DNA from 2 places in the Streptomyces sp. NPDC001339 genome. Region 2 is predicted to be linked to the other one. Evidence: riboswitches for the same ligand, from Rfam matches in the RefSeq annotation. Region 2 holds a riboswitch; the other holds the start of a gene.
What was found. A riboswitch is a leader RNA that binds a small molecule or an ion and turns the genes downstream of it on or off. The one in region 2 is predicted to bind S-adenosylmethionine.
Positions count from the first base shown of each region.

Region 1 (4,410 bases), on a different contig from region 2:
TGATCGCGATGGTCCGGGTCGCCGAGCACGACGACCTGGCGGACGTCATCCCCGGCCGGATCAGCAAGATCCCGGGCGTGGCCTCGACGGAGACGCACATCGCGTTCCGCACGTACTCGCAGCATGATCTTGAGGCGGCGTTCTCTATCGGCCTCGACGCCTAGCCGCTGCGCTTGGCTGGCTTCCCACGTTTTTGGCTGCGGCGCCGTACGAGCTCGCGGCGCGACTCCCCGCACGTTGTCGGCTGACCCGCCGTTTCGCCTGGCGGCGGGCCGTTACCGCTGCGCGGGGCTGTACGTCACGGGTGCGCCCCTCCGAACTTCGTTCTGCGGTCCGCCCCCTCCCGTGGGTGGGTGGAAGGAGACCGGTGGGGGTGTACGTAAGCGATCGTCTGCTGGCAGTGGACCACTTACGTACACCCCCACTCAGCGTTTTCCCTCCCACTCCCGGGAGGGGCCGCTCCGCAGGACGCCAGTCCGGAGGAGCGGACCCGCACCCGACCAACCCACGCCCGCCGCAGGCGCAACGGCGAGAAGACGCACGGCGGGAAAGCCGAAAACGTGGGAAGTTAAGCCAGCGCAGCAACGGCTCGGAGGAAGCGGTGGACGTGCTCCTCCGGCGTGCCAACGCCCACGCTGATGCGGAGGGCGCTCAGCGGGGCCTCGTCGGGGCCGCCCTCGGGGGCACCGCATTCGCCCGGGGCGTGCGGGTCGCTGTCGAGCAGCGTGCGGACGAGCGGGTGGGCGCAGAAGAGGCCGTCGCGGACGCCGATGCCGTATTGGGCGGACAACGCGGCGGCGAGCTGCGTGCTGGACCGGCCCTCGACGACGAAGGAGAGGACGCCGACGCGGGGGGAGTCGTCGCCGAAGAGGGAGAGGATCCTGACGCCCGGCACCTTGGCGAGGCCGGTGCGGAGGGTGTCGGTCAGGTACTGCTCGCGGGCGACCAGGGCGTCGAATCCGGCCTCGGTGAGGGCCTTGCAGGCGGAGGCGATGGCGTAGGCGCCGATGACGTTGGGCGACCCGGCCTCGTGGCGGGCGGCGGTCTCGTGCCACTCGACGTCGACGCCCCCGTCCGTGCGCCGGGTGACGGTACGGCTGGCGCCGCCGCCCGCGAGGTACGGCCCGGCCTCGCGCAGCCAGTCCGGACGTCCGGCCAACACCCCGGAGCCGAACGGCGCGTAGAGCTTGTGTCCGGAGAAGGCGACCCAGTCGACATCGAGGTCGCGGACCGAGACCGGGTGGTGCGGGGCGAGCTGCGCCGCGTCCAGGACGATACGGGCGCCGTGCGCGTGCGCGGCGGCGGCCAGCTCCCGTACGGGCCACAGCTCACCGGTGACGTTGGAGGCGCCGGTGACGCAGACCAGCGCCGGCCCATGGGGCTCGCGGGTGGCCAGGGCCTGCTCCAGGGTGTCCACGGCCTGCTGGTGCGTCCGCGGCGCGTCGAGGTAGGTCACGGCGAGGTCGGCGCGGCGCGCCCACGGCAGCAGCGCGGCGTGGTGCTCGGTCTCGAAGACGAAGACCCGGGTGCCGGCCGGGAGGGCGGCGGCCAGCAGATTGAGCGAGTCGGTGGTGGAGCGGGTGAAGACGACCTGGTCGTCGGGGCGGCAGTCGAGGAAGGCGGCCACCTCCCTGCGGCTGTTCTCGAAGAGTTCGGTGGACAGCTGCGAGAGGTGTCCGGCGCCGCGGTGCACGCTGCCGTAGTACGGGGCGTAGGCGGCCACGTCGTCCCAGACCCGCTGCAGCGCCGGTGCGCTGGCGGCGTAGTCCAGCGCGGCGTACTCGATGTCGCCGCCGGTGGCCAGCGGGACCTGGACGTCCCGGCCGAGTACGGGCAGCGGGGCACAGACGGAGGGGTCGGCGGCGGGGGCAATGGTGGAAACGGACATGGCGAACTCCCGTGAGAAGTAGGCGAATTCGCTGCGGGCGGGGCGCGGAACGGTGCGCGGACGTACACGGCACGGGCGCGCGCGAGCGCGATCGCAGCGGGAAGAGAAAGTCGCAGCGTGGGAAAGGGCGCGGAGAGGGGCCGTCGGGCCCTATCGCATTCGCTGGTTCACGGAAGTTCTCCCTCGGGGACCAGGATCCCTGGCGAGGGATCCGCGCTTGCCGCAGACCTCGCTGCCTGCGGCCTGGTCATCACCCGGGGCACCCCGCCACGGAAGGAGGGTTGCCGGACAGCGGGCCGGGGCCTGCATCGCTGTCACTCGTGACCTGGGGAGGAAAGTAGTTCAGTTGATCGCCGTCGCGCAACCGTTGTCCGGATGACGGAATGGATGGTGACGGGATGCCCGAGGTGCCGGTGCCCCGGAGGAACCGGCACCTCGGCCGGAGAAGCCCTACGCGTTGCTCGCGGCCACCCACCGCTCCAGCACCCGCTTGGCCGCGCCGGAGTCGATCGACTCGGCGGCCCGCTCGATGCCGGCCCGGATCTGCTCGGGCAGGGGGGCGTCGCCGATCTCCAGGGCGACCAGGGCGGCGGCGGAGTTCAGCAGCACCGCGTCGCGTACCGGGCCGGTCTCGCCGTCCAGCAGGCGGCGGGCCACATCGGCGTTGTACGAGGCGTCGGCGCCGCGCAGCGCTTCCACCGGGACGAGGGGGATACCGACGTCGCGCGGGTCGAAGGCCTCCTCGCGGACCGTGCCGTCGCGGACGATCCATACCCGTGAGGTGGCGGTGGTGGTCAGCTCGTCGAGGCCGTCGTCGCCGCGGAAGACGAGCGCGGAGGAGCCGCGTTCGGCGAGGACGCCGGCGAGGATCGGTGCCATGCGGGCGTCGGCGACTCCGGTCGCCTGGGCGCGGACCCGGGCGGGGTTGGTCAGCGGGCCCAGCACGTTGAACGTCGTACGGATGCCGAGCTGGCCGCGGGCGTTGGCGACGTGCCGCAGCGCGGGGTGGAACTTCACCGCGAAGCAGAAGGTGATGCCCGCTTCCCGGGCGACCTCGGTGACCCGCTGGGGGCTGAGGTCGAGGTTGACGCCGAGCTTCTCCAGGACGTCGGAGGCGCCGCTGGCGGAGGACGCCGCGCGGTTGCCGTGCTTGACGACCTTCGCACCGGTGCCGGCCACCACGATCGCGGACATCGTGGAGATGTTGACCGTCTTGGCGCCGTCGCCGCCGGTGCCGACGATGTCGACGCTGGGGCCGGGGACGTCGATCAGCCGCGCGTGCTCGTACATGGTGCGGACCAGCCCGGAGATCTCGGCGACCGTCTCGCCCTTGGCGCGGAGGGCCACCGCGAAGCCTGCGATCTGGGCGTCGCCGGCCTCGCCCCGCATGATCCGGTCCATCGCCCAGGCGGTGTCGTCGGCGGTGAGGTCACGGCCGTCGAGGAGGGCGTTCAGGATGCCCGGCCAGGTGTGGGCCGCCACGCTGTCGCCGCCTGCCGGGGTCACCACGTTCATGGTCCACGCTCCTGGTGTGTCAGCTTTCTCTGCGGTCAGCCTATCGAGCCGGTGACACGCCGGAGGGCCCCGTCCGATGATCAGGACGGGGCCCTCTGGGTGGCGTGTCTTCCTGCGGTGCGCTACGAGGCGCCCAGGGGATCAGTGGTGGCCGTGGCCGCTGGTGATCTCCCGGTACTCCTCGGCCGTGGGCTTGGCGATGACGTTGTCCTCGCCGTAGTAGCCCTTCGAGAGCTTGGCACGGAGCTTCTCCGAGCGCTTGATCTTGCGCCGGACGCCGTTCTCGTCGACCTCCGGGCCCACCTCGAACGGCTTGGGCTGCTCGTGCTGGGTGAGGACGTGCAGCTGCTCCTGGTCGAGGGGCTCGTGGACCTCGATGAACTCACCGTGCGGCAGGCGCTTGATGATGCCGGACTCGCGGCCGTGCAGCACCTTGTCCTTGTCGCGGCGCTGGAGGCCGAGGCAGATCCGCTTGGTGATGATGAACGCGAGGACCGGTCCGACGAAGAACGCGATCCGGACGAACCAGGTGATGGCGTTGATCGACAGGTGGAAGTGGGTGGCCCACAGGTCGTTGCCACCGCCGATCAGCATCACGAAGTACGCGACGAGCCAGGCGACACCGAAGCCGGTGCGGGTGGGGACGTTGCGCGGGCGGTCCAGGATGTGGTGCTCGCGCTTGTCGCCGCGGACCCAGGACTCGACGAACGGGTAGACCGCGATGGCGACCAGGACCAGGGGGAAGATCAGGATCGGGATCAGCACACCGAAGTTGACGGTGTGACCCCAGAAGTTCCACTCCCAGCCCGGCATGACACGGACCAGACCCTCGGCGAAGCCCATGTACCAGTCCGGCTGGGCGCCGGTGGAGACCTGGTCCGGCCGGTACGGGCCGATGGCCCATACGGGGTTGATGCTGGCGATCGCGGCGATCACCGAGATCACACCGAAGACCAGGAAGAAGAAGCCTCCGGCCTTGGCCATGTAGACCGGCAGCAGCGGCATGC
Region 1 covers NZ_JBIAWT010000007.1:285,350-289,759, reverse strand. Annotated here, with positions in the region: gene ACFY12_RS22190 (Lrp/AsnC family transcriptional regulator) at 1-164, shown strand, start outside; gene ACFY12_RS22185 (aminotransferase class V-fold PLP-dependent enzyme) at 569-1,888, opposite strand; SAM riboswitch class IV at 2,097-2,214, opposite strand; gene trpD (anthranilate phosphoribosyltransferase) at 2,339-3,403, opposite strand; gene ACFY12_RS22175 (cytochrome bc complex cytochrome b subunit) at 3,545-4,410, opposite strand, start outside.
Region 1: another riboswitch for S-adenosylmethionine. It lies ahead of ACFY12_RS22185 (aminotransferase class V-fold PLP-dependent enzyme); the one in region 2 lies ahead of thrC (threonine synthase).

Region 2 (4,410 bases):
GTCCAACTCGCCGTTCCGTACTCGGCGTTGATGTCGTCGGCGAGGCGCCCGACCTCGGCCGTGTAGTCCCGGTAAACGGCCAGGTCCTGGCGTGACGGATACGCGAACGCCACATGCACCACCCGCTCGCGCCACGACGGCCGGCCGGCCAGCAGCTCCCGGTAGGCGAGCAGGCCCCGCACGATGTTCTTCGACAGCTCGGTGCGGTCCACCCGGACGATGGTCCGGCGGGCCGCGCCGTCGGGCCCGGTGCCGATCTGCTCGCGCAGCGCGGCCAGCCGGCCGTCGACATCGGCCTGGTGCGACCGCTCGCGCAGGAAGCCGGCGTCCGCCCCGAGCCCGTACACGCCGGTCCGGGTGCCCCCGGTGCCGCCGAGCACCTCCGCACAGCACGCGGTGAACGCGGTCGCCCAGCGGTGGGTGAGGAACCCCAGCTGATCGGCGCCCAGCATGCCCTTCAGCAGCTGCTCGGCGATGTCGTCCGGCAGCATCCGGAAGTACTCCGGCGGGGCCCACGGCGTGTGCGAGAAGTGCGCGATACGGACGTCGGGCCGCAGCGTGCGCAGCATCCCCGGCACCAACGCCAGGTGGTAGTCCTGCACCAGCACCGCGGCCCCTTCGGCGGCCTCGTCGGCCAGCGCCCGCGCGAAGGCGCGGTTGTACGCCTCGTACGACGCCCACTGGGCCCGGAACTCCGCCCCGAAGACCGGCTCCAACGGCGTCTGGTACAGCATGTGATGGACGAACCACAGCACCGAGTTCGCGATGCCGTTGTAGGCCTGGGCGTGCACCTCGGCCGGAATGTCCAGCATCCGGACGCGCTGACCGCCGGTGTCGCCCGGCTCCAGGGCGCCCCCCGACCGCCGTACCGCCTCCCGGTCCCCGTCACCCAGCGCGGCACACACCCACACCGCGGCGATATCGGGACCGATCGCCGACAATCCGGACACCAGGCCGCCGCCGCCCCGCTTGGCGGCCAGCGTGCCGTCCTCCCCCAGGGAGTACGAGACCGGTCCACGGTTGGACGCGACGAGAACCTCGGCACCTACGGGGACCGCGCTGCGCTCGGAGACCATGTCGCGACAGTAACCCGAGACGGATCCGCGCAAACGTACGGAGCGCGGGTCAGGCCGCGCGCCGCGCCGCGTACTCGGGGATTTCGGCCATCGGCGGGCGCTCCTCGGTGTCCACCTCGGTCGTGTACGGGGCGAAGCCCTGCTCGGAGCGGCGGAACTGGGTGAGCCGGGGGCGCACCAAGTGGCCTCGTGCCAGGCGGAGTTGGGCGGCCCGGTAGATGGCGGCGGCCATCCGGCCGAGGGCCTGGCCGCCCTGGTGACGGTGCTTGCGCACACCGACGTCCACCTGGGCGAGGCCGTCCAGGCCGACGGTGTGCAGGGCGTCGACAAGCAGACCGAGCTCGACGCCGTAGCCGACCGGGAAGGGCAGCCGCTCCAGAAGGGAGCGGCGGGCCGCGTACTCGCCCCCCAGGGGCTGGACGAAACCGGCCAGCTGCGGCCAGTGCAGGTTGAGGAGGGGGCGGGCGACCAGCTCGGTGACCCTCCCGCCCTGCTCGCCCCCGGGGTCACTGCTGTCCTGCACTGCGGCCGTGGCCCCGGCGGTCTCCAGGGGCCGGTCGTACATCGCCTTGACGAAGTGGACGTCCGGGTCCGTCAGCAGCGGGCCGACGATCCCGGAGACGAAGGTGGCGGAGAACTCGCGCAGGTCGGCGTCGACGAAGCAGATGATGTCGCCGGTGGTGGCCAGGAGCGAGCGCCAGAGGACCTCTCCCTTACCGGGCAGCGCGGGTATCCGCGGCAGGACGCTGTCGCGGTGCACGACCCGGGCGCCGGCCGCCGCGGCGACCTCGGCGGTGCGGTCGGCGGAGCCGGAGTCCAGCACCACCAGCTCGTCGACCAGAGGGACCGCCTCGGTCATCAGCCCGGCACGGATCGTGGCGACGATCGCGCCGACCGTGGCCTCCTCGTCGAGCGCGGGCAGGACGACGCTGACCGTCCGGCCCGACTGGCGCTTCGCCTCCAGCAGCTGCTCCAGCGGCCGGTCGGCGGCGGACCAGGAGCGGCTGCTCAGCCAGCGCTCCACCTCTTCCAGCACGTAAACACCTCTCGCATGTGATCGGTTGTGATCCATCTCGCGGATCGGACGACTGTCTCGACTGTCAGTGCCTTCGGTTACAGTCTTGAACAACGCGGATGACCCTCGCATGTCGGGGTCGCCGCGCCATAAACGCCTGGGACTCCGTCCCGGTGCCATACCGCTCATCCAGAGGGGCAGAGGGAAACGGCCCGTTGAAGCCCCGGCAACCCTCCAGTCGGTCTCCGCTGTCAGCAGCGAGGCTCCCGCCGACTAGGGAAGGTGCCAAATCCGTCTCGCGGCGAGATGCGCCGCGAGGAAGATGAGGAGAAAGGGCCTCGCCTCCATGGCAGTGCAGACCGTCGCAAGCTCCCCCAGCACCACCCCCGTCGACCTCGGCCCCGCATCCGGCCTCTCCTGCCGCGAATGCGGCCACCGCGTCCCGCTCGGCCCGGTCTTCGCCTGCGTGGAGTGTTTCGGGCCGTTGGAGATCGCCTACGACTACTCGGGGTACGACACGGAGGAACTCCGCAGGCGCATCGAGGCCGGCCCCGCCAACATCTGGCGCTACGCCCCGCTGCTCCCCGTCCCCGACGACGTCGCCGGCAAGCCGAACCTCAACCCTGGCTGGACCAAGCTCGTCAAGGCCGACAACCTCGCCCGCGAGCTGGGCGTGACCGGCGGCCTGTACGTCAAGGACGACTCCGGCAACCCCACGCACTCCTTCAAGGACCGCGTGGTCGCCCAGGCCCTGGAGGCCGCCCGCGCCTTCGGCTTCACCACCCTCTCCTGCTCCTCGACGGGCAACCTGGCGGGCGCGGTGGGCGCCGCGGCCGCTCGGGCGGGCTTCCGCTCCTGCGTCTTCATCCCGCACGACCTGGAGGCCGGCAAGGTCGTCATGGCCGCGGTCTACGGCGGCGACCTGGTCGGCATCGAGGGCAACTACGACGACGTCAACCGCTTCTGCTCGGAGCTCATCGGCGACCCGCTCGGGGAGGGCTGGGGCTTCGTCAACGTCAACCTGCGCCCGTACTACGGCGAGGGGTCCAAGACCCTGGCGTACGAGATCTGCGAGCAGCTCGGCTGGCGGCTCCCGGACCAGATCGTCGTCCCGATCGCGTCCGGCTCACAGCTGACGAAGATCGACAAGGGGCTGAAGGAGCTGATCGCCCTCGGCCTGGTCGAGGACCGGCCGTACAAGATCTTCGGCGCCCAGGCGGAGGGCTGCTCGCCGGTATCGGCGGCCTTCAAGGCCGGGCACGACGTCGTCCGGCCGCAGAAGCCGGACACCATCGCCAAGTCGCTGGCGATCGGCAACCCCGCCGACGGTCCGTATGTGCTCGACATCGCCCGCCGTACGGGCGGGGCGGTCGAGGACGTCGACGACGTGCAGATCGTGGACGCGATCAAGCTGCTGGCGCGGACCGAGGGGATCTTCGCGGAGACCGCGGGCGGGGTGACCGTCGGTGTGACCAGGAAGCTGATCGAGAACGGCGTCATCGACCCGTCCCTGACCACCGTTGTCCTCAATACGGGTGACGGTCTCAAGACGCTGGACGCCGTCGCGCCGACCTCCGGGCCCACGGCCACGATCCGTCCGAGCCTGGACGCGTTCCGCGCGGCCGGCCTGGCCGGCCAGGCCGGCTGAGGCAGTACCGGACTCCGGGACTCCCGAACTCGTACTCCATCTCCATCACCCTGTCCGGAGGGCAGAACCCATGAGCGTCAACGTCCGCATCCCCACCATCCTCCGCACCTACACCGGCGGCAGGGCCGAGGTCGCCGCCGAGGGTGGGACCCTCTCCGAGGTGATCGCCGACCTGGAGAAGAACCACCAGGGCATCGCGGCCCGTGTCCTGGATGACACGGGCAAGCTGCGCCGCTTCGTGAACGTCTATGTCAACGACGACGATGTCCGCTTCGAGCAGGGTCTGGAGACGCCGACCCCGGACGGCGCGGGCGTCTCGATCATCCCGGCGGTGGCCGGAGGCTGCTGAATCTCTGCTGAATCCCCGCTGGATCTCCGCTCGACCCGCGCGGAGAGGTATCTGAGAAGGACTTGAGAGGGACTTGAGAAGGGCGTGAGAGGGATCTGATTTCAGCCATCTCTGTCGCTTCTTGACCGGAATTGCTTCACTCATTGCCCCGTTCATTCAAGTGGACGGGGCAATTCCGTTTCGTGAAAGGGGATACCATTGCGGCGATCCCCGTTCCGGATACCCCCGCATACCCCCGCGCGCATGCCGAACGCATGTGAAATCGCGATGAGTTGTGTTCAAAGTGTGTGCGGCATTTGTCGCTTGCATGCGTTATATCCGG
Region 2 covers NZ_JBIAWT010000012.1:64,319-68,728, reverse strand. Annotated here, with positions in the region: gene ACFY12_RS29645 (trehalose-6-phosphate synthase) at 1-1,076, opposite strand, end outside; gene ACFY12_RS29640 (glucosyl-3-phosphoglycerate synthase) at 1,126-2,112, opposite strand; SAM riboswitch class I at 2,274-2,420, shown strand; gene thrC (threonine synthase) at 2,438-3,739, shown strand; gene ACFY12_RS29630 (MoaD/ThiS family protein) at 3,810-4,088, shown strand.